Regions from separate parts of the Paenibacillus sp. GD4 genome, predicted to be linked through region 2. Evidence: predicted binding sites of a transcription regulator. Region 2 holds the regulator's gene; each other region holds the start of a gene.
The links. The regulator Rex, encoded in region 2, represses fermentation and respiration genes when NADH is low (regulators of the CRP and FNR family bind a similar motif). The targets are predictions, from matches to a motif close to TTGTGAAATATTTCACAA.
Positions count from the first base shown of each region.

Region 1 (7,886 bases), on a different contig from region 2:
TCCTAGAAGGCGCTAATATTAAGCTTGCTGCGGTTGTCTCTGACATTATGGGTGTAAGCAGCCGCGATATGATGAGCGCCATGATTGAGGGAGAAGAAGATCCAGAAAAGCTGGCTACCTTCGCTCGTCGGACGCTCAAGAAAAAGAAGGAAGAGCTGGAACTGGCCTTACGGGGTAACATGAGCCCTCACCAACGGATCATGCTGAAAACCATGCTAACCCATGTCGATTTTCTGAATGAACAAATTCTTGAGTTGGATCTGGAGGTAGCCAAACGGCTCGACCCTTTTTCACAAGACATTGAGCGCTTAGACACCATTCCCGGAATTGGCCGACGTACGGCGGAACAAATCTTAGCCGAGGTAGGAACGGACGTTGGTTCACGATTCCCTACTGCCGCTCATCTCTGTTCATGGGCAGGGCTCGTGCCTGGGCAGAATGAAAGTGCCGGTAAACGAAAATCCTCGTAAACACGCAAAGGCAACAAATATCTCCGAGCGGCACTGATCGAAGTTGCCCACTCCGTATGCAGATCCGACAACTACTTGGAGCTCAGTACCGGCGCATTGCCGCCCGAAAAAGGCCGACATCGTGCAGCTGTAGCTGTCGCCCACTCCATCATGGCTATTGTTTATTACCTTCTCACACGTAAAGAAGATTACAAAGATTTAGGCGGGCATAACTTTGAACAGCGACAACAAGAAATGATCGTAAGACAAGCCGTACGTAGGCTCGAGAATCTTGGGTTTCAAGTCGCTCTATCTACCCCGGAAGCCTCTTAACGTCCCAATGTCCCATAAATCTCGTTGAAGCACAGTTTTTAAAAAACATAAAAGCTGGGCTCAGTTTCGTGCTGCCATTTTTGGTTTGTGCTAAGAGTAATTTTCGGGGTAGCTCAACGATTAATTAAATCTCAATCCAGCTCATTGTAAGATTACAATCTCCAGTGCCACGTTTAGACCATCGTTTGAATTGGATTTAGTTAATTTGCCATTCAATACGCTTCCAAGTGCCGGGCATCATTATACTTTATAAGTGACCAAGTTTTGTCTTCGTGTTGCGACCAGTGCGTAATGGACGTATGGTTTGTTTGAAATCCCACCTTCGGCATCTCAAAGGTGTTTAATCCGAAAAAATACTGGAACGAGCAATCGATCACTCCCCCATGACAGACTATCGCAATGGTCTTTCCCTCGTATTGAAGACAAATCCGTTTAAGGGCTGTACCTACACGCAAAACAAATTGAGGCCAATTCTCAGCTCCGGGGGCTATCAAGGCAAACGGATTCCGCTTAGGGTTATGTAAAGTCAGGAGTTCGTCCAAACTCTCCTTAAACATGCCGAGTGCTTGACCAGGCCGCATCTCTTGAAATTCATCATCCGGAACAATAGTGACATCTAATCCCTCGGCTAGTATCTCTGCTGTCTGCTTCGCTCGAAGAAATGAGCTAGCTATCCAAATATCAGCTTGGATTTCCCCTGATCTAACTAACCGATCCCTCAGCTTTATAGCCTGAGCCACTCCCGTCTCTGTTAATCCATAATCGTTAACGATTCCATCATTTACAATACAAGACTCGCCATGTCTTATTAGGTAAAGCTGTGTCATTGACTCCATCCCTCCATTTAAAAAATTATAAACATAAGCTATCTTAAAAGTTGTTTTATGATCTTGCGAAGCCCGTATATTACCCTTGTGCAGTACTACTACCAAATAGCGCGAGCCCTATGACTATACCAGATTTAAACATTGTCTGGTTGCTTCTTTATTGCATCAAAAAAAGGGGCAGTTGCTCCACAATCCGCTCTTTTGTTCGGTTCAACTATCGTTCTTCGTTAGATTAAACTTGACCTATTGGCTTTAAAGTTTTTCACTTACTTATTCTCCAACTTGTAGTCTAACAATAGTTTCCCATCTATGCGCCGGGTTGCAACCCGGCTGGTTTAGATACACCTCGCGTCTGCCGCCCGAAACTTTATATCCGTGGCTTTCAGCGTAATTTTTCAGTTCCTCGACGGTTTTCATAGACTCACGATAGTGCCCGACATGGAGCTTTTGAATGCACAAACCTTGTTTATAGGTGACAAAATTCGTTGCAGGGACAATTTCATCACGGTATCTCGTCTGTACACATGCACTTGCTTCATCATACATCTCGAATGTGATAACATCCGGCACCTGCATCATTTGAGTGTATGACCACTCATCCTCGCCAATGTTTTCGTGCCATACAATTTCGTGCGGCATGAGCTTGAATTGATACCCACTTCTTTCCTTCGTGATTCTTTTGAGCTGATTTACCGTCTTCCACACTACCCAATGCTCTTCTTCAGGCTGCCCTAATGAGTTCAGCTTTCCCTTACCTTCTTGAACAATAAAATGTAACGACGGTACTTCCACTTCCTCAATAGCACCCGGCTTCAAATGGTAGACGGATCTATAAAGCTTACGATTATCGTTCACTTTCATCGGAGTCGCCCTTTCCAAATTACAATTCCTTTGACAAATATATTTTTTGGTTCTTTAGATAGCCCGAATCGCTAACTGCCCTACAGCAGCACACTCTCATTTAAAAATCGATTTTCCCTGACGATTTTTCTAACCTTTCTCATCGTATCGGCTTGTTTGGGCACTCCAGCGATTCGGTCGAGCAGCAGCCACCTCAGGCAGGCAAGCGCTTCAAAAATCTCCAACTCTCCCGTCGCTACAGGCATTTCCTCTTGATATTTGTACAAAAACGTAAGGCTTTTGCTCTCGCTCATATAGATACGCAGAAGCAGACAAGCCCATGACAGATCATACCTAGGGTCCCCCAGTTGCCCGTTCGTCCAATCGATCACTGTGTATTGTCCATTCTCTTCTAGAATATTTCCTAAATTGAAATCGCCGTGAATAACCCGGTCCATTTTCATATCAGCGGAAGCGACAAGACGGATCAGTTCCTTTTCCATCGCCGGAAACTCCTCGATCCCCGAGAAAAAATACCCAACAAAATCATACCTAGCTATCTCCCTACCTTCCAAACCATCTGGAGGCAGCCGGTGAATGTCGGCTAAAACAGCGGCAATTTTCTTAAAAATGCTCGGACTCACCTTCGTAACTGTAGTGCCGTGATAGCGAGTCAGCAGCACACCTTCCCCAGTTTCGGTGCGCCCATAACCGATCGGCTCGGGTACGCGGATTCCCTGACGGCAAAGAGCTTCCAATAGGCGATATTGGCGCAGAACGTTGGGTTTCGAACGTTTGTTCCACACCTTCAGAACAAAATGCTTCTCCCCCTGCGTGATCTTAACCACATCCGCCTCAAGTCCCGGCGATAGTGGACTAAGCGTAAGTTCGACCCCTGAAGTAATCAAGTTGCTCAAAATTGGAGTTGTTTCATGCCATTCAATTCCCGCTAAGAAGTCATTCATGGGGTTTTCCGCTACCTTACCTTCAAATTGTTTCATATCTCACCTCTGGTGATTTATTCCTTTCAGAGAATTCAACATTTTGCTGCGTTATCCTGCCCCTTAAAGAAGCTGCCTTCATTCCTAGATAAAATAGTATAGGGGAAATCCCTGATCACCCGCTAAGGGAATCACCACTGATACGTGTGATTTTCCTCACACCAGAATAGGGATTCTCCCCCCTCAATAATCAGGTGATGCCCCGATGTGAGAAAGATCACATCCGTTATATGATTAGTGTAACGAAATCACCTGAGGGGGAAACGGCGATGGCAGCAGCGGCACAGCAATTGAACGGAATTTTGGATATCATCTCGGCGGAAAGCTTCGAAAAGCTTAAGAGCATCATGTACATGAAAGAAATTGAGAAGGGTTCCTACCTTTTCTGGGAAGGTGACCAGACGGATAAGCTTTACTTTATCATGAACGGGCAGGTTAGGACGACGAAAACAACCGACAGCGGGAAGAGCCTTACGATGTATTTACATTTAGCAGGCGACTTGATTGGACAAATGGATCCATTCAAGGATTCCGTTCACACTTTTAGCGCGGAAGCGATGAAAGACAGCAAAATCGGTGTCATTCAGCGTAAAGACCTCGAGATTCTGCTGTGGCAGCACGGGGATCTGGCGGTAGAGTTCATGAAGTGGATGGGGCTGATGCACCGCCTGACGCAGACCAAATTCCGCGATTTGATGATGTTCGGAAAAACCGGTGCTCTTTGCTCGCTGCTGATTCGTTTAACCAACTCCTACGGGGTGCATCGCAAGAACGAAATTTTCATCGAGCTCAAAATTAATAATACGGAAATGGCAGATATGATCGGCGCCACAAGAGAAAGCGTCAACCGCATGCTGAGCGATCTGAAGAAGGATGACATCATCGGGTATGAGGACGGACATGTTGTCATTAAGGACTTAGCTTATCTGCGAGACGTTTGCCGCTGCGAAAACTGTCCGAAAGAAATCTGCAGGATGTAAAAGCGACTCACAACCGTATTTCTTAATTATTCCAGCTTGTGAGGTTAATCACATCAAACCAACCTAGACCATGATAAAGTAAAGGTGTAAGGAAGATAGAAATCGCAAACAGAGAGGAACATATCAAATGAACCAGGTAAAACGATCTCGATCTCTCAATAAATAGTATTTTAATCCGTATTGTGATTTTTTCACTACCTAAACTTAGGAGATGATTGTCATGATGACGAAATGGCTTAGAGAAAATAAATACGCGGCAGGGCTTCTGCTCTTTGTCCGGTTGTATCTAGGATATCAATGGCTGACTGCAGGATGGCACAAATTGACCGGCGGATTCGATGCCGGCGGGTTTTTGAAAAATGCAGTCGCCAAGCCAATTGTCGATAAAGCCACTAACGAGCTGGTCTACCCGACCTTTACCGCGTTCGTCCAAAACTTTGCAATGCCAAACGTAAAAATCATCAACTTTATGATCCCCCTCGGGGAATTCTTGGTCGGTCTTGGATTGATTCTCGGCGGTCTGACTGCCGCAGCTGCCTTCTTCGGACTCCTAATGAACTTCATGTTCATGTTTGCCGGTACGGTAAGCACGAACCCTTGGCTGATCCTCATCGGCGGCATTGTGTTCATGGCCGGCACCAACGCCGGACGATTCGGACTCGACTACTATCTGATGCCAATGCTGCGCAAGCTGTTCACGCCGCATAAGAAGGACGGCGCAACCGGTACCGGTGCGAAGCCTACCACAGCACATGCCTAATCCGAAAAAGAGACCCGCAGCAAAAAGCTGTGGGTCTTAATTTTTATATATCAAAAAGGGGGCGAGTTCTCTATCCCCTTACACTTTGAGCAGGTCTCGCAGCGGCGGCGCACAGCGCAAGACAGTTTAGCCCGGTGAGCCCCCCTTATCATTTACATCGTCTCCCAAATTACGTTATACTTCGAATAAAACTTAAAGCTACCTTTAAGTCAAGGGTGATTTTATCTGCGGGCTTAGCATTGGCCAGCTCGCGGCAAGGGCAGAAGTAAACTCATAATAATTGGAGAAGGAAAATACCGGCTCGTGTTAGGGGAATTTATATGCTGATGGCTGTATTCATATTTGTGCTTGCCGGCCTTGCCGAAATTGGCGGAGGGTACTTGGTTTGGTTATGGCTGCGGGAATCTAAGCCCATTTGGTATGGGATTGTTGGCAGTATCATTCTTATCTTATACGGGATCATTCCAACGCTGCAAGGCTTCCCATCGTTCGGGCGAGTCTATGCTGCATACGGCGGCGTGTTTGTGATTCTCGCTGTGCTGTGGGGCTGGGTTGTCGATAAAAAGACACCTGATTTGTATGATTGGATCGGGGCCGCTATTTGCATTATAGGTGTGTCCGTTATATTATGGGCACCGAGAAGCTAAGGGTTATAAACTAGGGAGCAGCTGCCGCGGCGGTCTGCTCCCTGGTTTTATACTCCATATCCAACACGTTAACTGGACGGCTTGTTCATTCTCATTGGAGCGAAGAAAGCTTCTTCCACCTCTCCCGCGGGCAAGGGACGGCTGTAATAATAGCCTTGAATCTCCTTGCACTGATTATCCATTAGAATATCCAGCTGTTCCTTTGTTTCAATCCCTTCAGCGATCACATCCATTTTCAAATGCTGAGCCATCGAAATGATCGTCGCAACAATGGCCTTATCGTTCTGATTCACGGTAATATCCCGAATGAAAGAACGATCGATTTTGAGCTTATTGATCGGAAGAAGTTTAAGGTAGCTTAAAGAGCTGTAGCCCGTTCCGAAGTCATCCAAGCTGATTCGAATACCAAAGTCCGTCAATTCCTTGAGAATACTCGTTGAAACAGCAGCATCCATCATCATACTTTCCGTAATTTCCAGCTCAAGGTACTGAGGATCCAAGCCTGTTGAGTCAAGAATCTCTTTAATATATGTCGTTAAGTTCGGCTGATGAAATTGTTGGGAAGACAAGTTCACAGAAATCGGTATGAGCGGTCCTCCAGCGTTATGCCATTGTTTCATTTGCTCGCACGCCTCTTTGAGGACCCACGTTCCCAGTTCATAAATCATACCTGTTTCCTCAGCAATCGGAATGAACACCCCAGGTGATATAACCCCTCTAACCGGGTGCCTCCATCGAACTAAGGCCTCTATACCAATCATGCGACTGTCACTGGCACGTATTTGAGGCTGGTAAAAAAGAAACAGCTGCTCCCGGCTTATCGCTTGTCGCAAATCCGCCTCCAGCTCAATTTTCTCCAGCAGTTGTGTATTTAATGCCGCATCATAAAACTGATACCCGTTCTTACCGTTTTTCTTCACCTCATACATGGCGGCATCTGCATTCTTAAGCAGCTGCTCCGCATCATCACCGTCTGCGGGGTACTCTGCAATCCCGATGCTTGCGGTAACATAATAATCATTTTCCTTCAGGCGACATGGAATGCCAATCGCATCAATGACGCGCTCCGCTAAATGCGCAATGTCGTGTTTCTCGTACTTGCCATCGCACAGCAAAGTAAACTCATCCCCACCCATTCGTGCTAATGTCACTTTATAGCCCCGAATGCAATGTTCAATGCGGGCGCACATTTCCTTAAGAAACAAATCGCCATAGGTATGGCCAAGAGAATCATTAATCATTTTGAATCGATCGATATCCATAACCAGGACATAGAATCGTTCCGCCTTGCTCTCTATTTCCATTGAGAGTGCTTGATTGAACATTCGGCGATTGGGCATCCCCGTCAACTCATCATGGAAGGCAAGGAATTGCACCTTATCCTTAGCCTCCTTCTCCATGGTAATGTCTTTGGCAATAATATAGCTGCCAACGACTTCTCCCTCTCGAATGACAGGAATATTCTTGACGCTTAATTCAATCCGATGACCTTGCCTGTGTATAATGGCGGTCTGGTAGTTCTGTACCTCACCCTCCAAGGAGCGTAAGAACATTTCTCTAGTACGCTGCTGCTCTTCCGGAGCGATGAGAGGAAGAACCTGTTCAATTGTCTGGTTCCTGAATACGTCACCGGGTAAGCCGGTTAGCTCCATCACTGCTGCGTTATAGTCAATAATACGATAATTTGCGTCTATCGATAATATGGCGTCCTGATTGTTTTCAAATAAGGATTTATACCACTTCTCGTTTTCCTCAATCTCTGAATCTTTACGCGATAACCGATTGGAAATATAAATGCCGAATAAGGACAAGCCTAAGGTCAGAACCGTGCCGCCTGCAATCAAATAAGCTAACAATCTTTGATCAAGCACCATTCCATCCTGTGAGATCATTGTACTATTTGAATGAAAATGTGCTGCCACCATACCCACATAATGCATTCCGGCAACCGCCGCCCCCATAATAAGGCCGCTTCCAAGTTTCATCCATATATGACTTGGCCCGATCGTCTGCTTGAAATAAAAAGCCAGCCAAAAAGCGATGATGGAG
Region 1 covers NZ_JAVCYK010000002.1:1,324,875-1,332,760, forward strand. Annotated here, with positions in the region: partial or broken gene RAC89_RS28760 (IS110 family RNA-guided transposase) at 1-782, shown strand, start outside; gene RAC89_RS28765 (histidine phosphatase family protein) at 995-1,609, opposite strand; gene RAC89_RS28770 (GyrI-like domain-containing protein) at 1,880-2,470, opposite strand; gene RAC89_RS28775 (phosphotransferase family protein) at 2,551-3,450, opposite strand; gene RAC89_RS28780 (Crp/Fnr family transcriptional regulator) at 3,720-4,430, shown strand; gene RAC89_RS28785 (DoxX family membrane protein) at 4,651-5,190, shown strand; gene RAC89_RS28790 (YnfA family protein) at 5,511-5,837, shown strand; gene RAC89_RS28795 (EAL domain-containing protein) at 5,906-7,886, opposite strand, start outside.
Region 1: a site for Rex is predicted at 4,467-4,484, ahead of RAC89_RS28785 (DoxX family membrane protein). Genes of this name have one in related genera too.

Region 2 (7,886 bases):
ACTAAGGGCCGCGAAAGCGGGAGCAACAATAGGCTTTGTGCCTACCATGGGTTATCTCCATCAAGGTCACGCCTCCTTGCTGGAAGCTGCAAGAGCCCAGTGTGATCTTGTAGTGCTTAGCATCTTCGTCAATCCGCTGCAGTTCGGACCGAATGAGGACTTTGACAAGTACCCGCGGGATGAAGAGAGAGACCTGGCCGTTGCAAAGGATGCCGGAGCGGATATCGTATTTTTCCCTCAGGTGCAGGAGATGTACCCGAAGCCGACCAAAACCAAGGTGACGGTAGAAGGGGTTACGGAGCGGCTTTGCGGAGCCTCAAGACCGGGACATTTTGACGGAGTCGCGACCGTTGTTACGAAGCTGTTCAATATCGTCCAGCCGGATTTGGCGTATTTCGGGATGAAGGATGCTCAGCAGGTGGCAGTGATCGAGCAAATGGTTCATGATCTGAACATGCCGGTAACCATCGTGCCGCGGCCGACGCTTCGGGAAGCGGACGGTCTTGCTTTAAGCTCCCGGAACGTGTATTTGAACGAAGAGGAACGAAAGCAAGCATTGGTGCTGTCCCAGTCGCTTCGCATGGCAGAAGAGCTGTTAGGCGGGAGCTCTGCATCTTCGGTAACCCCATCCCAAGTGGTGAATGCGGTTCGCAGCCATATCGAGACGGCGCCGCTGGCCGTGATCGACTATGCCGAGCTGCTGGCTTACCCATCCTTGGAGCCCGTCGAAAGCCTGAAGCAAGTGGACCGGGTCATCCTGGCCCTTGCCGTAAAGTTCGGGAAAACCCGATTAATTGATAACACCATTATCCGCATATCCTAATACTTCAGGAGGCGATTGCCTTGTTTCGTACAATGCTAAAATCCAAAATCCACCGCGCCACCGTCACGGAAGCCAATCTGAATTATGTCGGCAGTATTACCATCGATCAGGATCTTCTGGATCTGGTGGATATGCTTCCTAACGAGAAGGTTCAGATTGTCAATAATAACAACGGTGCCCGTTTTGAAACTTATATTATTCCGGGTCCCCGGGGAACCGGCGTCATTTGTCTGAACGGAGCCGCTGCACGGCTTGTCCATCCCGGCGATACAGTTATCATTTTATCGTATGTCATGATGACCGAGGAAGAGGCACGCAAGCATACACCTCACATAGCCATCATGGGTGAGAATAATAAAGTAGTCAGTGTACTAAAGGAAGAAATTCATTCCACCATTCTGTAACAAGGAATGAAAATGAGCCGGTTTACGCACAATGTAGATACAATTCAGAGGCTCAAGGTGGGATGCAAACATGTTCAAACATCTTTTTGCTTCCATGAATGACATGTTGGACGAAGTGATGTCGCAGTACCCTTCCGCTTCCGGTTCCAAGAAACGTGAGCTTCATGAAAAGTTGCGCGCACTAAAGGCGATGAGCGACGATTGTATCGAAGAGTGGCTGCTGCTTGAGGAGAAAATGGGGCAGTTTATGAATGCCAACAGCATCAGTTTATCGGGGCCGGCAGCCTTAGGCGCGGATCCGTTTGACCCCGAAATAGCGGGAAAACGATCGGATCTGTTCATTCGGGGTCAAGGCTTCTATAAGCTGAGCATGTTTGAAGAGGCCATTCAGGAATTTGAGGCGCTCATACAGAATGAGCCGAATTTTACCCTAGGGCGTATTTATTTGGCTATGTCCTATTTAAAGAAGGGCGATGCACAGGAAAGCTACAGCCAATTTCAGTTTCTGTCTCAGCTTACCGAGAATTTACAGATGAAGGCCATTTCCTTCAATGCCATGGGTTGTATTCAGGCGCAAAATCAGAATTTGGAGAAAGCCTGCGAGTTTTTCAATTTGGCTTACCGGACCGACCCTTCCAGCGTCGAACCATTGATCGAGCTCGGGATGTGCAAGGAAAAGAAAGGCGGACTTCAGTTTACCTTCCAATCCGGCCGGCATTCGTAGGCAGAAGATAACTATTCCCTTTTCCGCTCCGAACTGATATTCTATAGGAATAGAGAGTGGAAATGAAGGGATTGACCATACAGCAATGAAATTCGCCGTATTGGATTTTGAGACAACGGGAAGCACGTCTTCCGATCGCATTATTCAAGTAGGTCTGTGCATTGTTAACGATTTAGAGATTTCGGACAGGTATACTTCACTGGTCCATCCAGGGATAAGTATACCTTCTTCAATTACAGCCTTAACCGGCATAGATGACGAAATGGTAAAGGATGCGCCTTCGATCGATTCCGTAATTGCCGAGATGGTTCCTCTGCTGCAGGATAGCGTCCTGGTAGGACATAATGTCGGTTTCGATCTTAGCTTTCTCCAGAGGGCTCTCGATGAAGAGGGGTATTATCCTTTCGACGGACGAGTGCTGGATACGATGGATACCCTTCGTATGCTGTATCCCGGTTTGTCCAGTCTGCAGCTGAGCATGGTATGCCAAGCCTTCGACATCGTTCATGAACGGCCGCATCAGGCCGATAGCGATGCCGAGGTGACTGCCTTAATTTGGCTTCGCTGCATGGAACGGCTGCAATCGCTTCCCCTGCTGACACTACAGCGGCTGGAGATGGTTCTTGAGGATCAGGTTGGCGATCTCGGTTGGTTAATTCACGAGCTGCGCACTTACAAAGAAATGCACGCCTCTGCCGGCTCCGATCCTCATGAAGACCGCTACTTCAGGCAGTTCGCCTTGAATGTAAGCGATTGGGGTGAAGAGGAGGAGGAAAGGGATCCTCAGGAAATCAAACGGATGCCGGATGACTTCGGAGCCTTCTACACTCAGTTGAAGGCCTTAATGCAGCAAAGCTTCGGCGCCTATGAGGAACGGGAGTCCCAGGTGCAGATGCTGAACAATGTGGAAAGCGCGTTCCAGAAGGAACAACACCTCATGATTGAAGCGGGTACGGGTACGGGGAAATCACTCGGCTACCTGATTCCCTCCCTCTATTACGGGCTGAAAAATGAGAAAAAGGTTGTCGTATCCACCCACACGATCAATTTGCAGGAACAGCTGCGTGAGAGGGATATCCCTCTGCTCAAGGAGCTTTTTCCCGTTCCATTCAAGGCGGGAATTCTTAAGGGACGGAGTCATTATCTTTGCTCCCGCAAATTCGAGGCGAAGGTCAATACGCTGGACTTCGAGAACGGCCGCGAGGACCGCGTTACCGCGGCGCAAATGATTGTGTGGCTCGGAGAGACGAAACACGGGGATGACGAAGAGCTTCATTTCTCAGGCAAGGGCCAGCAGTTTTGGTATTCGGTCTCCAGCGACGCTGAGTCTTGTTTGAACCGCGCATGTCCGTGGTTTAAAAAATGCTTCTATCATCGGGCAAGGCACGAAGCCAACAATGCGGATGTCGTTATCACGAATCATTCCTTATTATTTACGGATGTTGTGGCGGAAAACCGCGTGCTGCCGGGGTATAAGCATTTGGTCATCGATGAAGCGCATCACTTTGAGGAAGTGGCCAGCAAGCATTTAGGAATTGAGCTTCATTATCATGGGCTCTCCGGTACGCTGCTATGGCTCTATAAGGATGCGCGTACAGGACAGCTCTCCCTGCTCAAGCAGAAGCTGGCCCGATTCGAGAAGGATATTACGCAGAAATGGTGCTCGATGATAGAGGAAATCGTTCCGAGGCTTATCGCTTTGAAGGAGCAGTGGGATGAGCTGACCGAGGTTCTTTATCAGCTGCTGGCGTCCCGAAGCGATGCTTCGCAAACCGAAGGCAATACGATGGTGCTTCGGCTGAGAAAGGACAGCTTGCCGAACGGCTGGGATAAGCTGATGGTTATGGAAGAGAATATGCAGCTTCATTTTACTGAGGTGAACAAGAAGCTGGATCGTCTACTTACGGAGGTTAAGGAGCTGCAGGATGAGTATGACGCCGCAAGCCTTGTGACGGACTTAAGCGGAACCGTGAAACAGCTGCTTCGACACAAAGATGCGCTGCACTTTTTCATGACCATGGCAGATGAGAATTATGTATACTGGCTCGAAGCGGGTCATTATAATAAAGCGCGTTCGCTTCAGCTGAGCAGCGTGCCGATGGATGTCAGCAGTCTGCTGAAGCAGTACTTCTTCGATGCAAAGGAAAGTGTTGTGATGACCTCAGCAACGCTCTCCGTCGGTAAGTCCTTTGACTATACCTGCGAGCAGCTTGGACTGCAGACTCAGGACGACAATAAGCTGGTGACCGTACAGCTGCCGTCTCCGTTTAATTACCGTGAGCAAGCCCTGGTGGTTATTCCGCGGGATTTTCCAAGTATTCGGGGCAACGTTGGGGAGAAGGAGTTTGTGGACAAGCTGATTTTATCCCTTGCGGAGGTCGCACTTGAGACCAAGGGACGCATGCTGGTGCTGTTTACCTCCAACCGGATGCTGAAGGCAGCTCACGCCGGACTTAAGGATATGCTTTCTCCCTTCGGCATTCAGGTGCTGGGACAAGGCGTAGACAGCAGCAACCGAAGCAAGCTGACACGGATGTTCCAAAATCACCCCGCAAGCGTATTGCTCGGCACCAGCAGCTTCTGGGAAGGGGTTGACATTCCGGGGAATGCGTTAAGCTGCCTGGCCATTGTCAGGCTTCCCTTTCAGCCTCCGAATCATCCGCTGGTGGAAGCGAAAACGGAAAACCTCAAGAAGCTTGGCCAAAACCCGTTTATGAAGCTTTCCGTACCGCAAGCGGTCATTCGCTTCAAGCAGGGCTTCGGCCGGTTGGTTCGAACGGCCTCCGACCGCGGCATCGTGCTGGTGTATGATACCCGCGTGATCGATACGAACTACGGCAAATATTTTTTATATTCACTGCCGGGCCCCAAAATAGAGCATATGAACACCAGTCAGCTCGTACCGAGAATTAAGCAGTGGATGGGTGAGAAGGAACAATGAAAACACCGAAAATTTCGGAAGCGGTCGTACGTCGGCTGCCGATCTATTTACGATTTCTAAATGAATTAAGCAAAAATCATGTTCAAACGGTATCCTCGCAGGATCTGGGACAAAAGCTTGACTTAAATCCTGCGCAAATCCGGAAGGATCTTGCCTATTTCGGTGAGTTCGGAAAAAAAGGGATCGGTTACGACGTCGATTACCTCATTGAAAAAATTCGACAAATTCTGAAGTTGGATAAAGTTATCCCCGTAGGGCTTGTAGGAGCGGGAAACCTGGGGAGAGCCCTCTGCAATTATAATGCCTACTTGAAAGACAATATGAAAATTGTAGCGGTGTTTGACGCGCATGATTCGAAGGTTGGGGAATCCATAAACAACCTGAAGGTGAAGCCTATGAAAGAGCTGAAGACAACAGTTGAGGCTCACCGCATTCGTATAGGGATCATCACTGTTCCGGCCGTTGAGGCACAACAGGTGGCGAACCAGTTTGTTGAGGCCGGGGTAGAGGCGATTCTGAACTTTGCTCCGATTATCATCAAGGTTCCCGCCGACGTTCGTGTCCATCATGCGGATTTCACAACGGAGCTGCAAAGCTTGGCTTACTATTTGGAGGATGAAGCAGATAAATAAGATGGGAATGCAAAAGCCCGGTCACTTAAGAGTGGCCGGGCTTGTCTTATTACGAAAAGACGAAAACAACTTTGTACAACAGGAAGGCGAGAATCATACTAATCGGGATCGTAATGATCCATGTCATGACCATTCGTGTTACGGTTGCCCACTTCACGTCATGGAACCTCAAGACGGCTCCAGAGCCGATAATGGAGGAGGAAATAACATGAGTCGTAGAAAGCGGCATTCCCATGGCCGTAGAAGTCTGGATCACAATCGATGAGTTCAAATCGGAAGCAAAGCCGTTGATCGGTTCGATCTTTAACAGCTTACGGCTCATCGTTTTGATAATTCTCCAGCCGCCGATGGAGGTCCCAAGCCCCATCGCGGTCGCGGCGGCAAGCTTAACCCACAAAGGCACATCCAGCGAGCTTTGGTATTGCAGCGCGACTAAACCGAATACGATGATACCCATTGCCTTCTGTGCGTCATTCCCGCCATGGGAGAAGGAGAGAAGTCCGGCGGAAAGGATTTGGAAGAACCGAAAGGTTCGATTGAGCTTGGATCTGGAATTATTACCGGATACAAGTACAATTCTCTTAATGATCCACATAATGATAAATCCTGTAGCAAAAGCCACGATCGGGGACAGGATCAAGATCACGATGATCTCCTTAAAGCCTGCCCAGTTGACCGACTGCATTCCGGCGCCGGAGATGACCGCACCTGCCAGGGAGCCGATTAAGGTATGTGACGAAGAGGAAGGAATCCCATAGTACCAAGTGAGCAGATTCCATATAATCGCGGAAAGCAGAGCGGCGATAACGATATAAACTCCATTTTCGATCGTAGCCGGGTTGGCAATTTTACCGCCTACGGTTTTCGCAACCTCCGATGAATAAATGGCGCCGACAAAGTTTAGGACGGCAGCGTAAATGACAGCGAATCGGGGAGATAACGCCCGGGTTGAGATGGACGTAGCAATGGCATTGGCCGTATCGTGAAACCCGTTGATGAAGTCAAAGAGCAGGGCAAGGGCAACGATAACGATAATTAAGGTTAACATGATTTCCTCCTACTTTTACTGTAGCGCATTCCCGCGGCTTGAGCTTAGGAATAACGGAGTACGACGCTATCCAGAATATTGGCGACGTCCTCGCAAGCATCGGTTGTTTGCTCCAGGCGCTCATACAGCTCTTTCAATTTGAAATCATGATAAGGATCCGTCGGGTTTTTGAAGATGTCGCGAATACCCTCCCGCATAAGGCGGTCCCCTTCGTTCTCCAAGCTGTTGATCTTGACGGTGTGCTCCGTAATTTGCATATATTTCTTCTTCGCAAGGAGCTTAAAGGCATCCAGGATGTGCTGGCAGCTGGCAACGATGACAGCAGAAAACTCCTGCATATATTTATCGGAAACATGCAGGTCCATATAATCGAAACGGGCAATAGTTGCCTCGATGCCGTCAAGCACATCGTCTACCTTGGAGGTAAGCTCAAGGATATCCTCACGGTCGAGCGGAGTTATGAAAACCTTGTTCAGACCCTTGAAGATGGTGTGCGTAATTTCATCGCCCTGATGCTCAAGATCACGCAATTGCGGGTAGTACGTTGCGGGGGACTCGTTGCCCATAACTGCTGTGCGGAACATTTGAGCTGCGTGAAGCGTGTTCTCTGCCGCTTTGATGAGAAGAAGCAGGAAATCCGTGTCGTTCTTTTTGGTGAAAAGCATGGGATGAAAATCCTCCTTAGGGATGGAAATATATATTGATTAACAAAAGCTTAACAATATCGTTCGAGTTATGTAGACAAGAATCCTCAAATTTACACAAAATTAAAAATAACATAGGTGGAAGGGGCAATGCAATCTTAGTTTATCCAAAATATGATATGTGCATGAAAAGAGAATCATTATTCGAAAGTTTGTAATAAGTTGATTTTGCCCCTGTAAAGTTGTACAGTGAAATCGATATGCTCAAAAGCAAGGGGAAGGATAGATACCAATGGCAAAAACGATCATTACCAATGGAACCTTTATTACTATGAATGAAGAGACACCGATTCTCCAAGGATGCCTAATAATGGAAGACAATCGGATCTCTTACATCGGAACGAATGCCCCTGAACCGATAAATACATACGACCACGTGATAGACGGAAAGGGGAAACTGTTCCTGCCGGGCCTGGTGAATACCCATTGCCATGCCGCCATGTCTTTGCTTAGAGGATATGGTGATGATATGGCTCTGCAAGTATGGCTGGAAGAAAAGATGTGGCCGATGGAGGGACAATTCACGGCGCATGACGTACGAACCGGCACAATGCTGTCCATCCTTGAAATGGTAAAAAGCGGCACTACCACCTTCGTAGACATGTACGAC
Region 2 covers NZ_JAVCYK010000001.1:564,618-572,503, reverse strand. Annotated here, with positions in the region: gene panC (pantoate--beta-alanine ligase) at 1-823, shown strand, start outside; gene panD (aspartate 1-decarboxylase) at 844-1,227, shown strand; gene RAC89_RS02540 (tetratricopeptide repeat protein) at 1,298-1,951, shown strand; gene dinG (ATP-dependent DNA helicase DinG) at 2,037-4,892, shown strand; gene RAC89_RS02530 (redox-sensing transcriptional repressor Rex) at 4,889-5,524, shown strand; gene RAC89_RS02525 (inorganic phosphate transporter) at 5,574-6,572, opposite strand; gene RAC89_RS02520 (DUF47 domain-containing protein) at 6,617-7,237, opposite strand; gene RAC89_RS02515 (amidohydrolase) at 7,509-7,886, shown strand, end outside.

Region 3 (7,886 bases), 2.8 Mb from region 2:
TTCAACTCTTTCCGCTTTGCTGACAACGATCATAAACGGTTTATGGCTAGGAGTTATTGCTGTTATCCCCCCACTCAATCAATACAGCCGGATTAGCTGTATAAGATGCAGTCACTTTCCCTGCCACATTCACTCCATTGCTCCTCGCCACCCCAGCCCCCTCCTACTGCTGCAGCTCCACATCCTTCGGTCTGGGCAATAGGATCGTCCCGCCTATTCAGTACTTCATACCCCGGATGTAGGTACTCGAAGCTCCCCACCATAGGCCACCACACATGTCGCAAGAACATCACCTCTCCATGCCGTTGCCCTCGCTCCAATCTGCTGCGACGTTCCCCCTGTCTTTTCTCCAAATCAACCTCCTGTGAAAAATGAAAAGAACGCCCTGCCGCCGCTCCTCCAAAACCAGAAGCAGTACAGGACGTTCCTCGTCTCCATTTACCAGTATAACCCAATTGGTAGCATGTATCTACTCAAACCTTCCATAAAACGCCTTGCGATACACCTCAGCCAGCTCCGTGACAAGAGGCATCCTTGGGTTTGCGGTCGTGCATTGATCCTCGAACGCACGATCCGCCAGCTCCTCTACCCGCTTCTCGAACACAGCAGGATCAATGCCAAGATCGGCGAACTTCTCCGGAATACCGAGCTTCCGGTTCAGGTCCCGAATCGCTTCAATCAAGCTGTTTACGCCCTCCTCGGTCGTCTTCGCAGGCAGCCCCAGGAAGCGGGCAATCTCTGCATACCGCTCATCCGCCACGAAATGGTCGTATTTCGGGAACGAGGCGAACTTCGTCGGCTTCCGTGCATTATACCGAATGACGTGCGGCATCAGAATCGCATTCGTGCGGCCATGTGCGGTGTGGAATTCCCCGCCCCACTTATGCGCAAGACTGTGGTTAATGCCAAGGAACGCATTGGCGAAAGCCATCCCCGCAATCGTGGAAGCGTTATGCATCTTCTCTCGAGCAAGTGGGTCGCCTGTGGCATAAGAAGCCTCCAAATACTTGAACACCAGCTGGATTGCCTTCAGAGCAAGCCCATCCGTGTAATCGTTCGCCATGACGGACACATAGGCCTCAATCGCGTGAGTCAGCACGTCCATCCCTGTATCCGCTACAGCCGTCTTCGGCAAGCTGTACACGTACTCGGGATCGATAATCGCCACATCCGGCGTCAGCTCGTAATCGGCCAAAGGATACTTGGTGTGGCCGACCTTCTTATCCGTGATGACCGCGAACGAGGTTACCTCCGAGCCCGTACCGGACGTCGTCGGGATCGCCACGAACTTGGCCCGGCGCCCCAAGCGGGGATACTTATAGACACGCTTGCGGATGTCCATGAACTTCTGCTTCAACGAATGAAAGCTGGTGTCCGGGTATTCGTAGAACAGCCACATCGCCTTCGCTGCGTCCATTGGAGACCCTCCGCCTAAGGCAATGATACAGTCCGGCTGGAAGGCCGCCATCATCGCGGTGCCCCGCTCCACCGTTTCTACCGACGGATCGGGCTCTACCTCGGAGAATACCTCTATCAACACCGGTTTACTCCGCTTCCGCAAATAGTGCTCCACCCGCTCCACGTACCCGAGCTTTACCATGGCCGCATCCGTAACGATCATCACCCGCGTGATGTCAGGCATCTTCTCAAGGTATTGGGTCGAGCCCTTCTCGAAATACACCTTCGGCGGTACCTTAAACCACTGCATATTCACCGTACGGTAAGCGACCCGCTTCAGATTGAGCAGATGCACGGCCGTCACGTTCGCCGTAGTGGAGTTATGACCGTAGGAGCCGCAGCCAAGCGTAAGCGAAGGAAGGTTCGTATTATAAATATCCCCGATCGCCCCGTGCGTAGAAGGTGAATTGACAATGACCCGCCCGGTCTTGAGCACGGAGGCAAACTGCTCGATGACCGTCTTATTGTTCGAATGAATGACAGAGGAGTGTCCCATCCCGCCGTACGCCACCACCTCGGCGGCCCGCTGAATGCCTTGCTCCGCATGCTTCACCTTATAACACGCCAATACGGGACTCAGCTTCTCGGCGGACAGCGGATGCGCAGCGCCGACCCCCGTAAGCTCGGCAACAAGGATTTTCGTGTCCGAAGGCACCGTCACACCGGCCATCTCAGCTATCTTGACCGCCGGCTGCCCTACGATAACGGCGTTGACGGCACATTTTTCCGGATGGATGACAAGTCTGGATACGAGCTCCGTCTCTTCCTTGGACAAGAAGTAACAGCCCATTTCCTTCATCAGGCGCTTCGCCGCATCGTAAATCGGCTCCTCGAGAATGACCGCTTGCTCCGATGCGCAAATCATGCCGTTGTCGAACGTCTTCGACAGAATCAAATCCGTTACCGCCTGCTTCAGATCGGCCGACTTTTCGATGAAGCAAGGCACATTGCCCGGACCGACTCCCAGTGCCGGCTTGCCAGTGCTGTAGGCGGATTTCACCATCGAGGATCCCCCCGTGGCCAGGACCAACGCGACATCCTTATGGTTCATCAGCAGCTGTGTCGCCTCGACGGAGGGCGTCTCGATCCATTGGATGCAATCCTCCGGCGCGCCGGCTTTTACAGCCGCATCCCTAACAACGGCGGCAGCCGCCACGGAGCACTTTTGCGCCGACGGATGAAACGCGAATACGATCGGGTTTCTCGTTTTGACAGCAATCAGTGACTTGAACATCGTAGTTGAAGTCGGGTTCGTCACCGGCGTCACCCCTGCAATGACACCAACCGGCTCCGCTACGACACTGAAGTTCTCATACGGGTTTTCCTCGATAACGCCGACCGTTTTGGCATACTTGATACTGTGATAAATATATTCCGTCGCAAAAATATTTTTCGTAATCTTATCCTCGTATACCCCGCGTCCCGTCTCCTCTATTGCCAGCTTCGCAAGCGCCATGTGCCGGTCTAGCCCGGCGAGCGCCATCTGCTGCACAATGCGGTCGATCGCGTCTTGATCCAGGCTCATATACTCCTGCTGTGCCGCCTTGGCCCGTTCCACAAGCCGGTCTACCTGCTGCTGGACGGACACGTTCTCCGCCCTTTCCGTCTCCTGCCGTGCTTTGTTTACTGCCATCTCCATCCACTCCTCTATAGAAATGATCCTTCCTGATCACTATGTTACTTTTTTCACAAGGAAAGAACTATGAAGTTGCTCACACCGTAAATATTTTTTTCCTGCACAAAAAAGAAAAGGACCACCCTCAGGTGATCCTTCTCACATCCTATGTACCTTGCTCGAATCAATACGCCGAACCGCCGTACAAAAACCGGTTGTTCCACTGGGTTCCGCTAATCGAATCGATGCGTACGCCGCCCGAAGCGACCGAATACGTATGCAGCATTTGGCCGTCCCCGAGATAAATGCCTACGTGCGTAACCGGCTCCGTTGACTTGTTGATCCCTTGGTAATCCGAAGCACTGGAGCCTTTGTAGGACATGAAGAACATCAGGTCGCCGCGCTTCAGCTGGCTCCAATCGTTTACCTGGTTGCCCTTGCCCCTCACAAAGTCCGCCTGTGCCTGAGAATCACTCGGGAGCACCGTTCTTGCGCCGAGCCAGAAGATCGTCTGCATGAAATCAGAGCAATCGAAGGTGGAATCCTCCCAACGGGTAGAGCCGAATTCATAAGGAGTTCCCAAGTAAGCCGTACCGGAATTGATAATGCTCTCCACCCGCTCCGCCATAGGCAGGATCACACCGGTAACGGAGAAATCCGTTGCCAGATATTGCGAACCTGCGCTTACGTAGCCGCTCACTCCAGAGGCATCCTCCGCCCGGTACCAGGAAGCATTCACCTTCTCGATGACATAAAGACCCTCCCCCACCGGCAAGGAGCGGATAATCGAAGACGAAGTCGAAGGCTGCGTACGGAAATTCACTTTGGCGATCACTTCCGCATTCGATAAAACATCAATGTAAGTGCCGCTGGAGCTGACGTACCCAGTCAAACCCTGAGCATCCTGAATTTGATACCAATTGGGATTGACCAGCTGCAAGGCCGTTACCACTTCACCGGCTTTGAGGTAGCGCATGACATTGCTTGAGGTGGACGGCTTGTCCCGGAAACTGACGCTTTTCGTCGCCTTAAGCTTGGTAACGGTCTCGGCGGCCTTCGCCGCCTGCATCGGAACCAGAAGCATACACATCATAAGCATGGCTAAGCCGGCGATCCACATTTTTTTCATCGTTAATTCCCCCGAGTTGTTAGAATGTCCTACCCGATCCGGAGTTGCCTAGGGAACGATGTAAAAAAAGAATCTTCCGCTGCAACGCCGCGCGCAGACGTCTTGCGGAGGTCCTCTTTCCTTCGATCGTTCGACAGCTGGCTGGCAAGAAGAACACCGAAACCGGCGTTCTTCGTAGCCCCTATAGCTTTGCGCCGCTGATTTTCATCAGGTTTGCCTTTTCGGGACGGAAAGTGGAAATGCTTTGCATACTCTGAGTATAATTCGACAATATTTTTCCGGCATGTGTCCAAATGCGTATTTTTTTCCATGGAATATTTAAGTTTTATTGCCTATTGTGCTCATGTTAATTTTTGTAAGGGACTTATAAGGACTCCAAGTGCTTGAGAAGTTCGTTGATTTCACGGCGCTTGTCGTTCCTGGAGATTTACAGCATTGGGCAGCAGGGATCCTTAGGGGAGGTTAGAGAAATATAGACTATTGGTCCTATACATTCGGACATTTCGTATCCCGTTTCTTTTTTAAGGGGAGGTCATTCGTATCAATAAAAATGCAGTAGCCGTGTTTTCATTCGCCGGTTACCATATTATACCTTTAAATTTAGGAGTTTATATCCTTGAAGTCGTATCTATCGAAGGGCCGGTTGGAATTAAATCCTCTTTTAGACCTGATCTATATAGTTCCCCATACCTGCCCCCAGCCTCTACTCTTCCTCCCAGCATCCTTCGCTGTATCCCTCGGTAAGCAGTCCGCCGTACGGACGCAGCACTTCATGTAGCAGCTGTATGACCGGCTCATGCTCATCCTTGCGGTATAACTGTTCCAGCGCAGCGACCAACGAATTACTCAGCTCTTCGTCGAACCTCCGCAGCATACGCAAGGCCCACTTCCCGTCTCCTATCCATTGCCGGTTAGCTCTTAATACAAATTCATGCACAGAACCGATCAGTTTCCCAGCAATAAACAATCTCTCAGCTCGATCCCTGCTGCTTTGCAGATCAAGCAAGCCATTTGTGATGTCATACCTGGCATCGCTCAGCTGCTGCGTAGTCCACTCGTAGGGTCCGGCCTGCAGCGCATCCCGTGCCAGTCCGATAAGCTCCGCCGCCGAACCGTCATCCCGCAGAACCGCTCCTTCGGTGCACATACGCAGTATCGACGGAAGTCCCGACTCGGCTGCCGCCTCGATAAACATAGGAAAGCTGTCGCGGGTAACCACGAATGCCTCAATCAACCAGCCGTGGGCGGTGTACGTTTTGCGGAACGGATACGACCGCGATTCATCCAGGATAACCAGATCCAGATCGGAATCCGAGGTGTCCATGCCTTTCACGGCACTACCGGCAAGTATGGCTGCATTGCATTCGGGAAATTGCTTCTCAAGAAACCATTCCGCCGCTTTCAGGGAAGACACTCGGCCCGCCATCTTATCCCTTCGACCCCACAAGAACGGCTGAACCCAGGAAGTCTCTGCTTTGATCCATCATGTCCGTATACGTAAGCGAGGTGTGCCATACGGAAGCGTCAATATAGGCACCTTCACTTACGATTTGATGCTCATCCGGATGATTTAGGTCATCCTGCGCCGACAGCTCTTCCATAGGGGAGACGGAGAGACGAATGTCGGTGAAGCCCTGCGCTTCCAGAATCGCTCCCCATTCCTCTGCAGATAGCAGTTGGGCAATGCCTAGAAATTCCACCAGTTCGTCTTTAATGCCTCCCGTCACATCGTGAAGGCGGATCACTTCACTGTCATATAACATCCCCCCGGGCTTCAGCACACGGTAATATTCCGAAACGGCTGCCGATGCATCCGCGAAGTTGGTAACGGATTCGGCAAGGACAAGATCAAATTGATTGTCCCCAAAAGGAAGCCGGCAAATATCGCCTACCGCAAAATCTACCTTCACCTGCTGCAATTCACTGCGCTTTTTCGCCTTCTCAATCATCCCCGGTCGCAAGTCGACGGCATATACTTGAAAGCCCTTTTGTGCAAGCAGACATGCTGTACGGCCTGTTCCGCACCCAACCTCCAGAATGGAGCTGCCCGGCTGCAGCGGAATGGTATCCAGCATTTTTAAGGTAAAAGCGAATCCTCCGGGATGGGCGCTGCCTATTCCCAAATGCGTTAACATATCTAAATATTTCAAGGTTAATCCTCTCCTTCGCACACTACTAATAAGTAAATGCGCGGAGCGAGGAGATGGTTTGGGCGATTGCCTCAGGGCATCCGTCCAAACAATTCATAAGCGGCTCCATATGCTGTTGTAGAAAACGTCAGGGAGGTGATAGACATGAGTGCAGTTGCAGGCTACCGCTCTTCCACAGCAGCGATCCTTGTGCTTTACATCCTGTTGGTCATCATTTTGTCCGCAGGTTTCTTTGTCTAAATGACACAGGGACGATTAAGAGCGTCGACCACTTCGGCCGACGCTCTTTCCTGCCTTCTTTTAAGCTTCCGCCAGCTGAAGCACGCGAACCAAGGCTCCGCGGGGAGGGGCTTGCCCGCCTGCAGGAATGCACAGCAAACACTCCGCATCCTTGATTGATACCATGATGCTGGACTTGTCCCTACCGGCAGGCGCTACCTTTAGTGTTGCTTGCTCGGTGTAAGTACGGGCTCTTACATAGCGCGGGTAAGCGGAGCCTTTGCCGTAATCCGCATCCAGCAATGCGGTACATTCTCTGGGCAAAGGACGGGCGCAGCCTTGAATCGCCTTAAGATACGGCCTCACGAACAGCTCAAAGCCGACGAAGCTTGCTCCCGGATTGCCTGACAAAGCAAACAGCGGCTTCCCCCGCCACCAGCCGAACGAGCTTGGACTCCCCGGGCGCATCGCCACCTTGTTGAAGATAAGCTCCCCGTCCCAGCGCTGAAACAGCTCGACCAGCACATCCTTATCACCGACGGAAACTCCCCCGGTCGTTACGAGGATATCCGCCCAGTCCAGCGCCTGCAGCAATGCCGCCTCTACCGTTTCCGGACAGTCCGGTAAAATCGGCATCAGCCTTGGCTCTCCTCCTGCTTCACGGATCTGGCAGGCAAGCATATGGCTATTGCTGCCTCGTATACGGCCAGGCTCCAGCGCAGCTTCTATTGGGAGCAGCTCGGAGCCGGTGGAGAAGACCGCCACTCGAGGTACACGGTGCACCCTCACCTCGGCACAGCCGAACGTAGCCAAAATGGCCGCTTCCCCGGGTCCGATACGGCGTCCTGTTTCCAGCAGCAGCTCCCCCACCCCGATTTCCTGACCGATTGGAGTGATGTTGTCACCCATCCGCATCGACTTGCGGACCAGGACCTTGTCGCCCTCCGGCCCGTCACCGGCCAGCAGCTTGTCCGTCATCTCCAGCATAATGACCGCATCCGCACCTTCCGGTACGACTGCTCCAGTCATAATGCGGGCCGCCTCTCCCGGCTGCACGGACCTTTCCGGCACCGATCCGCAAGGAATCGTCTCCGTCACGCGAAGCGCAACGGGCCGCAGCGCTTCCGCGTCCAGGCTGTCACTGGCCCGGATGGCATAGCCATCCATCCCCGAGCGGCGAAAATGCGGCACCGGATGGTCTGCTATGACGCTCTGCGCAAGCCTTCGGCCATGAGCCAGCTCCAGCGGAACGGCTTCCGCAGGCAGCAGCTCCGCCCGATTTAGGATAAGCTGCTGCGCCTCCTCCACCGTGATC
Region 3 covers NZ_JAVCYK010000001.1:3,316,323-3,324,208, reverse strand. Annotated here, with positions in the region: gene adhE (bifunctional acetaldehyde-CoA/alcohol dehydrogenase) at 470-3,091, opposite strand; gene RAC89_RS16050 (C40 family peptidase) at 3,258-4,202, opposite strand; cyclic di-GMP riboswitch class I at 4,332-4,430, opposite strand; gene RAC89_RS16045 (nucleotidyltransferase domain-containing protein) at 4,906-5,616, opposite strand; gene RAC89_RS16040 (class I SAM-dependent methyltransferase) at 5,630-6,352, opposite strand; gene RAC89_RS16035 (YjcZ family sporulation protein) at 6,497-6,592, shown strand; gene RAC89_RS16030 (molybdopterin molybdotransferase MoeA) at 6,653-7,886, opposite strand, start outside.
Region 3: a site for Rex is predicted at 3,133-3,150, ahead of adhE (bifunctional acetaldehyde-CoA/alcohol dehydrogenase). Genes of this name have one in related genera too.

Region 4 (7,886 bases), 1.6 Mb from region 2:
TCCAGGTAACGGATGACATTGTCGTAGTCCGTCCCGTCCGGGCCGTGCATGATGTAGCGCCAAGCGCCGCCCGGTTTTACCTCCATCGAATGAATCGTAATCGTGAACCCGCTCGGTCCCCACCAATTCGGCAGATGCTTCGGGTCAGTCCATACATCGAACACGAGTTCTTGAGGAGCTTGAAACGTGCGTTTCACCTGAAGCTCCCGTCCTTGTACGGATGTTTGTGCATTGCCTAGGGAAGGTCCTTGTACCATCGGTTATTCCTCCTGCTTTTGCTCTTTTTGGAAAAGCTGCTGCAAATAATGATTCAGGTTATCAAAACGATTCTCCCAGATGTCGCGATAGCCCTCCAGCCAAGCGTTCAGCTCCTTAAAAGGCTCGAGCCTCAGCTTGTATATGCGCCGGTTGGCGTCGGCTTCGACCTCGACAAGCCCGGCTTCCAGCAGCACCTTCAGATGCTTAGAGGCCTGCGGCTGGCGAATGTGAAGCCGATCTGCGACCTCTCCAACCGTGAGAGGACCGCTGCATAACAATTCTACAATCTGCAATCGGTTCGATTCGGCCAATGCGCTTAACATGATTGTATTCATAGCATGGAGCAGATACCTCCTTGGATGCCGTTGTGTTATCGCGGCTCTCTTTGATGAACTTAATATACCATATTAGGAATATTCCCGTCAAGGAATATAAAAAGTTTATTCCCGGAATTTTTTTATCCTATGTTAAAATGATTAACAGCTTAATTAAGAGGAGAGCCTTATGATGGAAAATATAAATAAAAATACTATACTCATTGGTAATAAAATCAAATTGGTTCCGATGGAAGCGGGTCATGATGAAGGAATTTATGAAGCCGGAAGGTTCCCGGAGATTTGGGAGCTCACCCAAGGACGAATCGAATCCCTAGATGATGCACGGGCTTACATAGCGAAAGCACTCGAGCAATCCAATGCCATACCCTTCGTCATCTGCGAGCTGTCGTCTCACAGAATAGTTGGCAGCACACGACTATTTGATTTTTCGCATGCGAATCGAGGGGTGGAGATCGGCTCCACCTGGTTAACCCCGGCCGTTTGGAGAACCTTCGTGAATACAGAGTGCAAGTATCTGCTGCTGAAGCACTGCTTCGAGTCGCTGGGAATGATTCGGGTACAGCTCAAGACGGACAGCCGCAACCTCAGATCGCAGCGGGCGATCGAACGGCTTGGAGCGGTGAAGGAAGGAATATTGCGCAACCATATGATTTTGCCCGACGGCTATGTGAGGGACTCCGTCTACTACAGCATTACGGACAAGGAGTGGCCTGAAGTCAAACAGCGTCTGGAGAAATCAATGGAAGACTAATCGACGGAACAGCTCACCATGCCGGAATTGGAGGTGGGCTGTTTTTGGATTAACAAAAAATTTGTCAAATCCTATCGGAAAATGTGGTATCTTAATATCATATGAGTCTAACAACCTAATACTAATTACACTCAGAGGTGAGATCCTGCTTGAAGAGCCTTCATCTGCGCATTACGCTCGTCTTTTCCCTTATCCTGCTATTATCCGGTTCACTCGTAAGCTATCAGCTTTATACCTCCTCCGTCGATCTGATTACCCGTTCCGTTGGGGAACAAGCCAGAAGCATTGCCGAATATGCATCCAAACAAATTCAAATTGAGAAATACCGGGGGATTACACCGGAAACGGGAGAGAATGCCTATTACCGGGAGCTGAGGCTTCAGCTGAATCAAATCCGCGAGGCCAACCATCTGAAGTATTTGTACACAATGGCCGAGCGCAAGCAAGGGGATCGTTCGGAATACATCTATATAGTAGATGGAATGCCGCTGGATGCCCCAAGTGATGACTTCTCCCCGCTCGGCTCAGTGGAGGAGGAGATGGGCAAGGAGCAAATTGCGGCGTTTCATGAGGGCAAGGCTCAGGTGGGCGAGCTTATGGAGACGGAAGCCTACGGCGCGGTGCTGTCGGCCTATGTTCCGATCGTTACCCCCTCCGGCGAAATGCTGGGCTTCGTCGGAGCGGACTTTGATGCATCGGGCGTATATGCCCTGCTTAAGGAGAATAAAAGGAAAACGCTCTACACGATGGTAGCGGTTCTGTTGGCATCGATGGTTATTACCTATATCTTCTCGAGATTGATTGTTGCGCCGGTAGTAAGGCTGATCCGGGACATACAGAAGGTACAGGACGGCGATTTAAGAACACGTGAGGAAGTCAAGGGTCAGGACGAAATTCATCGCCTGGCCCAAGCATTCCGGACGATGGTTACCGTGCTGAGAGAAATGATACAAGAAATCCAAAGAAGCGTGCAGGATTTGCGGCAATCTACCCGCGTGCATGCGGAAAGTGCGGAAGCGACAAGCATATCGAATCAGAGGATCAACGCTTATCTTGCGGAAGTCGCCGGAGCGGCGAAGCGCCAGGTCCAGTGCAGCGAAGAAACCGTCAAGTCGATGGGTGAGGTAGGAGCGGGCGTTCAGCGCGTGGCAGACTCCTTATCGCTCTCCGCGACGGCAGCCCAAGAGGCGTCCGCTGCGGCAAGAAGCGGAAACGGGCTCATCCGGGAGGCTGTCAGGCAAATGGAGTCGATTCAGGCTTCGGCTCAGGGGATGGCTAAGGACGTGGAATACTTGACCGAGCATTCCGGTCAAGTAAGGCAGATCATAGACGTTATCAAGGCCATTTCGACTCAAACCAACTTGCTTGCGCTTAATGCGGGGATTGAAGCGGCGAGGGCGGGAGAGCACGGCAAAGGCTTCGCCGTTGTGGCGGGTGAGGTGCGGAAGCTTGCGGTGCAATCGGAGGAATCGGCGGCTCGGATCAACGAATTGATCGATGCGATTCTGACCAGCACAGAGAAGGTGGTGAAAGGCTTCAACGCGGAGACGCAAGAGGTGGAGGCCGGTCTGGTTGTCGTAGCCAAGGCGGGAGAGGCGTTCGAGCGGATTGTCAGCGAAGTGGACAAGGTAGCGGCGCAAATTCAAGAGGTATCCGCTGTTTCCGAAGAGATTGCCGCGGGGACCGAGCAGGTTCTGGCTTCTGCAGATGAAACCGACCGTTTGATCCGTTATACGTCGGAGCAATTCCACGGCATTTCCCAAGCATCGGAGGAGCAGCTGGCGGCCATGCAGCAGATGACCGACTCCACAGAACATCTCAAGATGTTGTCCGAGCGGTTGGAGCAGCTTACGAGAAGATTTACCTTATAACTGGTATTAGGAGAAAACCCGCAGCCGGCTGGCTGCGGGTTTTCGATTATCCATGTGCCTGAGCGGGCTTCGTACCGGTACCGGCGGCGCCGTCTTTCTTATGCGTAAACAGCTTGTGCAGCGCCGGGAGCAAATAGTAGTCGATGCCGAATCTGCCGGCGTTGGCACCGGCCAGGATCACGATACCGCCGATCAGGACCAGCCATGGGTTCGTGCTTACCGTGCCGGCGAACATGAACATGAAGTTCATCAACAAACCGAAGAAGGCTGCGGCAGCGGTTAAACCGCCAAGGATCAAGCCGAGGCCAACCAGGAATTCGCCGAGCGGGATCAGGAAGTTAATGATTTTTACGTTAGGCAGCGCGAAACGATCAACGAATGCGGTGAAGGTCGGATAAACCAGGTCGCCCGTCGCTTTATCGACGATCGGTTTGGCGACGGCATTTTTGAGGAATCCGCCGGCATCGAAGCCGCCTGTCAGCTTGTGCCAGCCTGCCGTAAGCCACTGATATCCAAGGTACAGCCGGACGAAAAGCAGAAGCCCTGCCGCATATTTATTTTCTCTGAGCCATTTTGCCATCATGACCATCATCTCCTAGGTTGAGTGGTGAAAGTTTTCACATAATATTCTGAAATAAGTTAACCAGGATCGTTTAGTGGAACGTTTTATTATGTTCATAGCTCCTGTTCCTTTCCAGTGTTTCTCTACTTCTTCCTTACATCTATACTTTATCATGCCCGGGGGCTTAACGATGTGACAGGCGTCACAGGCATGCGCCAAAAAGCTATAGTCAAACAATGACTATAGCTTATTTCATGATGACTATACCCTAGGAAAACCCTTGATTTATCAGGGGTTCGGATGTTAGGGGGAACTCGTGCAGGAATGACTATGGACGGCAATGGAGAGCCTCCCCTATGATGCAGGAGTAGCAGCCGGAACCGATCGGCGGCACGATCATTCGATGCAAGAACAGAAAGGAAGGAACACGATGCGCACGGAAACGGCCATAGCCGCCCAGGTCCCGGAAAGCAAAATATATCGAAAGCAGCGTACAAGACGTATGCTCCGCAATCGGTGGCTGTATATCATGCTGCTCCCCGGCGTCCTCTATTTTCTCATTTTTAAGTATTTACCCATGTACGGAGTGCTCATCGCCTTCAAAAATTATCAGCCGTTCCTTGGCTTCTGGGATAGTCAATGGGTAGGGATGAAGCACTTTAACCGGTTTTTCGGCGACCCGCTGTTTTGGCAGCTGCTGAAGAACACCTTTATCTTAGCGATTTACAATATTGTGTTTTTCTTCCCCTTGCCGATCATTATGGCCTTGATGCTGAATGAGCTGCGTATGGAGTTTTTGAAGCGCACGATTCAAACGGTCGTCTACGTACCGCACTTTATGTCGTGGGTCGTTATCGTATCGATTGTGTACCTGTTCTTCACAACCGAGGGAGGGCTGGTCAACGAGGCGATCGAGTCGCTAGGCGGGGAGAAAATCAATTTCCTGCTTAGTGCCGATTGGTTCCGTACCTTCATCACCGCCGAGGTGATCTGGAAGGAGACCGGCTGGGGAACGATCATTTTCCTCGCTGCCTTGGCAGGCGTCGACCCGCAGCTCTACGAAGCGGCGCGCATGGATGGAGCGAACCGGTTCCAGCAGCTGCTTCATATTACGATACCGGCGATCCGCTCGACGATTGTCATCCTGCTGATTCTAAGGCTCGGGAACTTCCTCGACACCGGCTTCGAGCAAATTTGGCTCATGCTGAACGCGATGAACCGCGAGGTGGGCGAGGTGTTCGACACCTACGTGTATTCCACAGGGATCTCCGAGGGGCAATACAGCTACAGTACGGCTGTCGGCTTGTTCAAATCGATCGTCGGCTTGGTGCTAGTCGCGGCATCCAACTATATCGCCAAAAAAATGGGCGAGGAAGGCATAGTGTAATTTTACATGGAAAGGAGGCTGTCCCATGGTTAAAGACCGTTCCTTAGGCAGCAGGCTATTCGATACCGTCAATATCTCGCTGCTGCTTATTTTCGCGCTCTCGACCCTGATTCCGTTCATTTATATCATCGCAGGCTCGTTCGCTACCCAGAAGGAGCTGCTGGAGAGAGGCTTCATTCTGTTCCCTACCGAATTTACGCTGAGCTCGTATGAGTACATCTTCTCCACCGGCACCTTGATGAAAAGCATGGGAGTGACCGTTTACATTACTGTCGTAGGTACGCTGATCAATATTTTCATGACGTGCCTGATGGCCTATCCGTTGGCCCGAAAGGATCTGGATTACCGCAGACCGATCCAAATGGCGGTTATTTTCACGATGCTGTTCAGCGGAGGGATGATCCCGACGTTCCTGATCGTCAAGGAGCTCGGCATGATCGACACCTATTGGTCCTTGCTCATTCCCGGAGCTATCAGCGCATTTAACCTGATTATTTTGCGCAACTTCTTCCAGCAGATGCCGGAGGGCCTGGAGGAGTCGGCCAAGATCGACGGCTGCAGCGACCCGGGCATTCTGTTCCGCATCGTCATGCCGCTCTCGCTGCCGGCTATCGCGACCTTCTCGCTGTTCTACGCGGTAGGTCATTGGAACACCTTCTTCAGTGCCGTGCTCTACATTAACGATTCCACCAAGTGGCCGATTCAGGTGCTGCTGCGGCAGATCGTCATCATGTCCGACGGCGGCGGACTCGGGGACTCCACGGCGCTTGAGGCCGACTTCGTCCAGCCGCCGGAGCAAAGCATCAAGATGGCCGTGATCGTGGTCTCCACACTGCCGATTCTGATCGTGTATCCGTTTCTGCAGAAGCATTTCGCCAAAGGCGTCTTGCTCGGTTCCGTCAAAGGGTAAGCTGTTTACACAGTTTCTCGATAACTATATCATTGAACAAAAGGGAGGACTTCAAGATGAAACAAAAGAAATCCGAAACGCTTTGCAAATCCGTTCTCATGGCTTCCGTACTGACGCTGACCGCAGGTGTTGCGGCCGGCTGCGGCGGCGGGGCCGCTGCGACGAACGACGCAAGTAAGCCTGCGGCCGGCGGCGATGCTTCCAAGCCTGCAGCGCCTTACAAGATGTCGATCATGCTGCCGAGCTTCAATCCGGAGCCGATGTCGACCGACGGAGAGATTTTCAAGAAGATCCAATCGGTTACGAACACCGAGCTGAAGTTCAACTGGGTGCCGTCCGCCACGTATTCGGATAAATTGTCCGCAACCGTTGCTTCCGGAGAGCTGCCTAGCGTCATTACCGTACTGAACCAGAAAGCCCCTTTCATTGTAAACTCGGTTCGCTCCGGCATGTTCTGGGAGCTCGGACCTTATTTGAAGGAATACAAAAACTTAAGCCGCATGAATCCGATCGCCCTCAATGCCATTTCCATCGACGGCAAGGTGTACGGGATTTACCGGGAGCGCGACCTCGCCCGAGACGGAATCACGCTGCGCAAGGATTGGTTAGATAACCTTGGACTCAAGGAGCCGAATACGATCGATGAATTTTACAACGTAATGAAGGCGTTTACGCTTAACGATCCGGATAAGAACGGCAAGAACGACACGATCGGCCTTGTAGAGCAGCAGGAGCCTGCAGGCTGGAGAACGATGCTGGCATGGCACGGCGGACCGGCGGACTGGGAGATCAAGGACGGCAAGGCAAGCCCGGCGCACCTGTCCCCGGCATATATGGAGACGATGAAGTTCTATAAGAAGCTGTATGACGAGAAGCTGATGAATCTCGATTTTGCCGTCGTGAAGGACGGCCGTCAGGTGATGAATAAGGGCACGGCGGGCGCGTGGGTAGCGAACCTGAACGATGCCAACGGAATCGAGGAGCAGGCGAAGAAGGTAGATCCGAAAGCGAAGATGACGCTGATCGGCGCTTTGGAAGGGCCGAAGGGCAAGCGAACGATTGCCGGCTCGGGCTCGTACGGGATCTTCATGATCCCGAAAACCTCGGTGAAAACAGAGGCTGAGGTGAAGCAGATTCTGAACTATTTTGACAAGCTGTCGGACAAAGAAATGCAGAATATGCTCTATAACGGTATTGAAGGACGCCAATACACCGTAGAGAACGGAGAATACAAGAAAACAACCGATCCGAAAATGCTCGTGGAATACGGCATGGGCGATTCCTCGCAGCTTGCGGTGCTGAGAGACGAGGTCACCACGTACGGCTCCGAGCTGGTCCATCAGCGTGACAAGGTATGGAAGGAAAATGCCAAGATCGCCATTGAGAATCCGGTGAATGCGTTTATCTCCGACACCTACAGCGAGAAGGGCAAGGAGCTCGACAAGCTGATCGCCGATGCAAGAACGAAGTTCATTATGGGTGCCATCGACGAGAATGCTTGGAAGAAGGTTACGGAGCAGTGGATGCAAAACGGCGGCAGCAAAATCATCGAAGAGTACACCGCCGAATACAACAAAGCTGCCAAGAAATAAAGCATAACGACTTGCCCGCGGTTAGGGTCTGTGTGAATCCCCACGGCACAGACCCCTTTTTTTGGTATACTTAGGGCAATCAGGACGAGTCGTTGAAGGAGACTACAAGCATGAAGACACATAAGTACTTTCGCAAACTCATATTGCTGACGCTCGCGGTGGGGGCTTTTCCGGTGCTCATTTTGGGATGGTACTCCTATAATTATTCCTCCCGTAC
Region 4 covers NZ_JAVCYK010000001.1:2,128,026-2,135,911, reverse strand. Annotated here, with positions in the region: gene RAC89_RS09920 (SRPBCC family protein) at 1-257, opposite strand, end outside; gene RAC89_RS09915 (ArsR/SmtB family transcription factor) at 261-593, opposite strand; gene RAC89_RS09910 (GNAT family N-acetyltransferase) at 763-1,347, shown strand; gene RAC89_RS09905 (methyl-accepting chemotaxis protein) at 1,497-3,218, shown strand; gene RAC89_RS09900 (DoxX family membrane protein) at 3,265-3,801, opposite strand; gene RAC89_RS09895 (ABC transporter permease) at 4,211-5,167, shown strand; gene RAC89_RS09890 (carbohydrate ABC transporter permease) at 5,193-6,077, shown strand; gene RAC89_RS09885 (extracellular solute-binding protein) at 6,134-7,669, shown strand; gene RAC89_RS09880 (helix-turn-helix domain-containing protein) at 7,780-7,886, shown strand, end outside.
Region 4: a site for Rex is predicted at 3,824-3,841, ahead of RAC89_RS09900 (DoxX family membrane protein). Genes of this name have one in related genera too.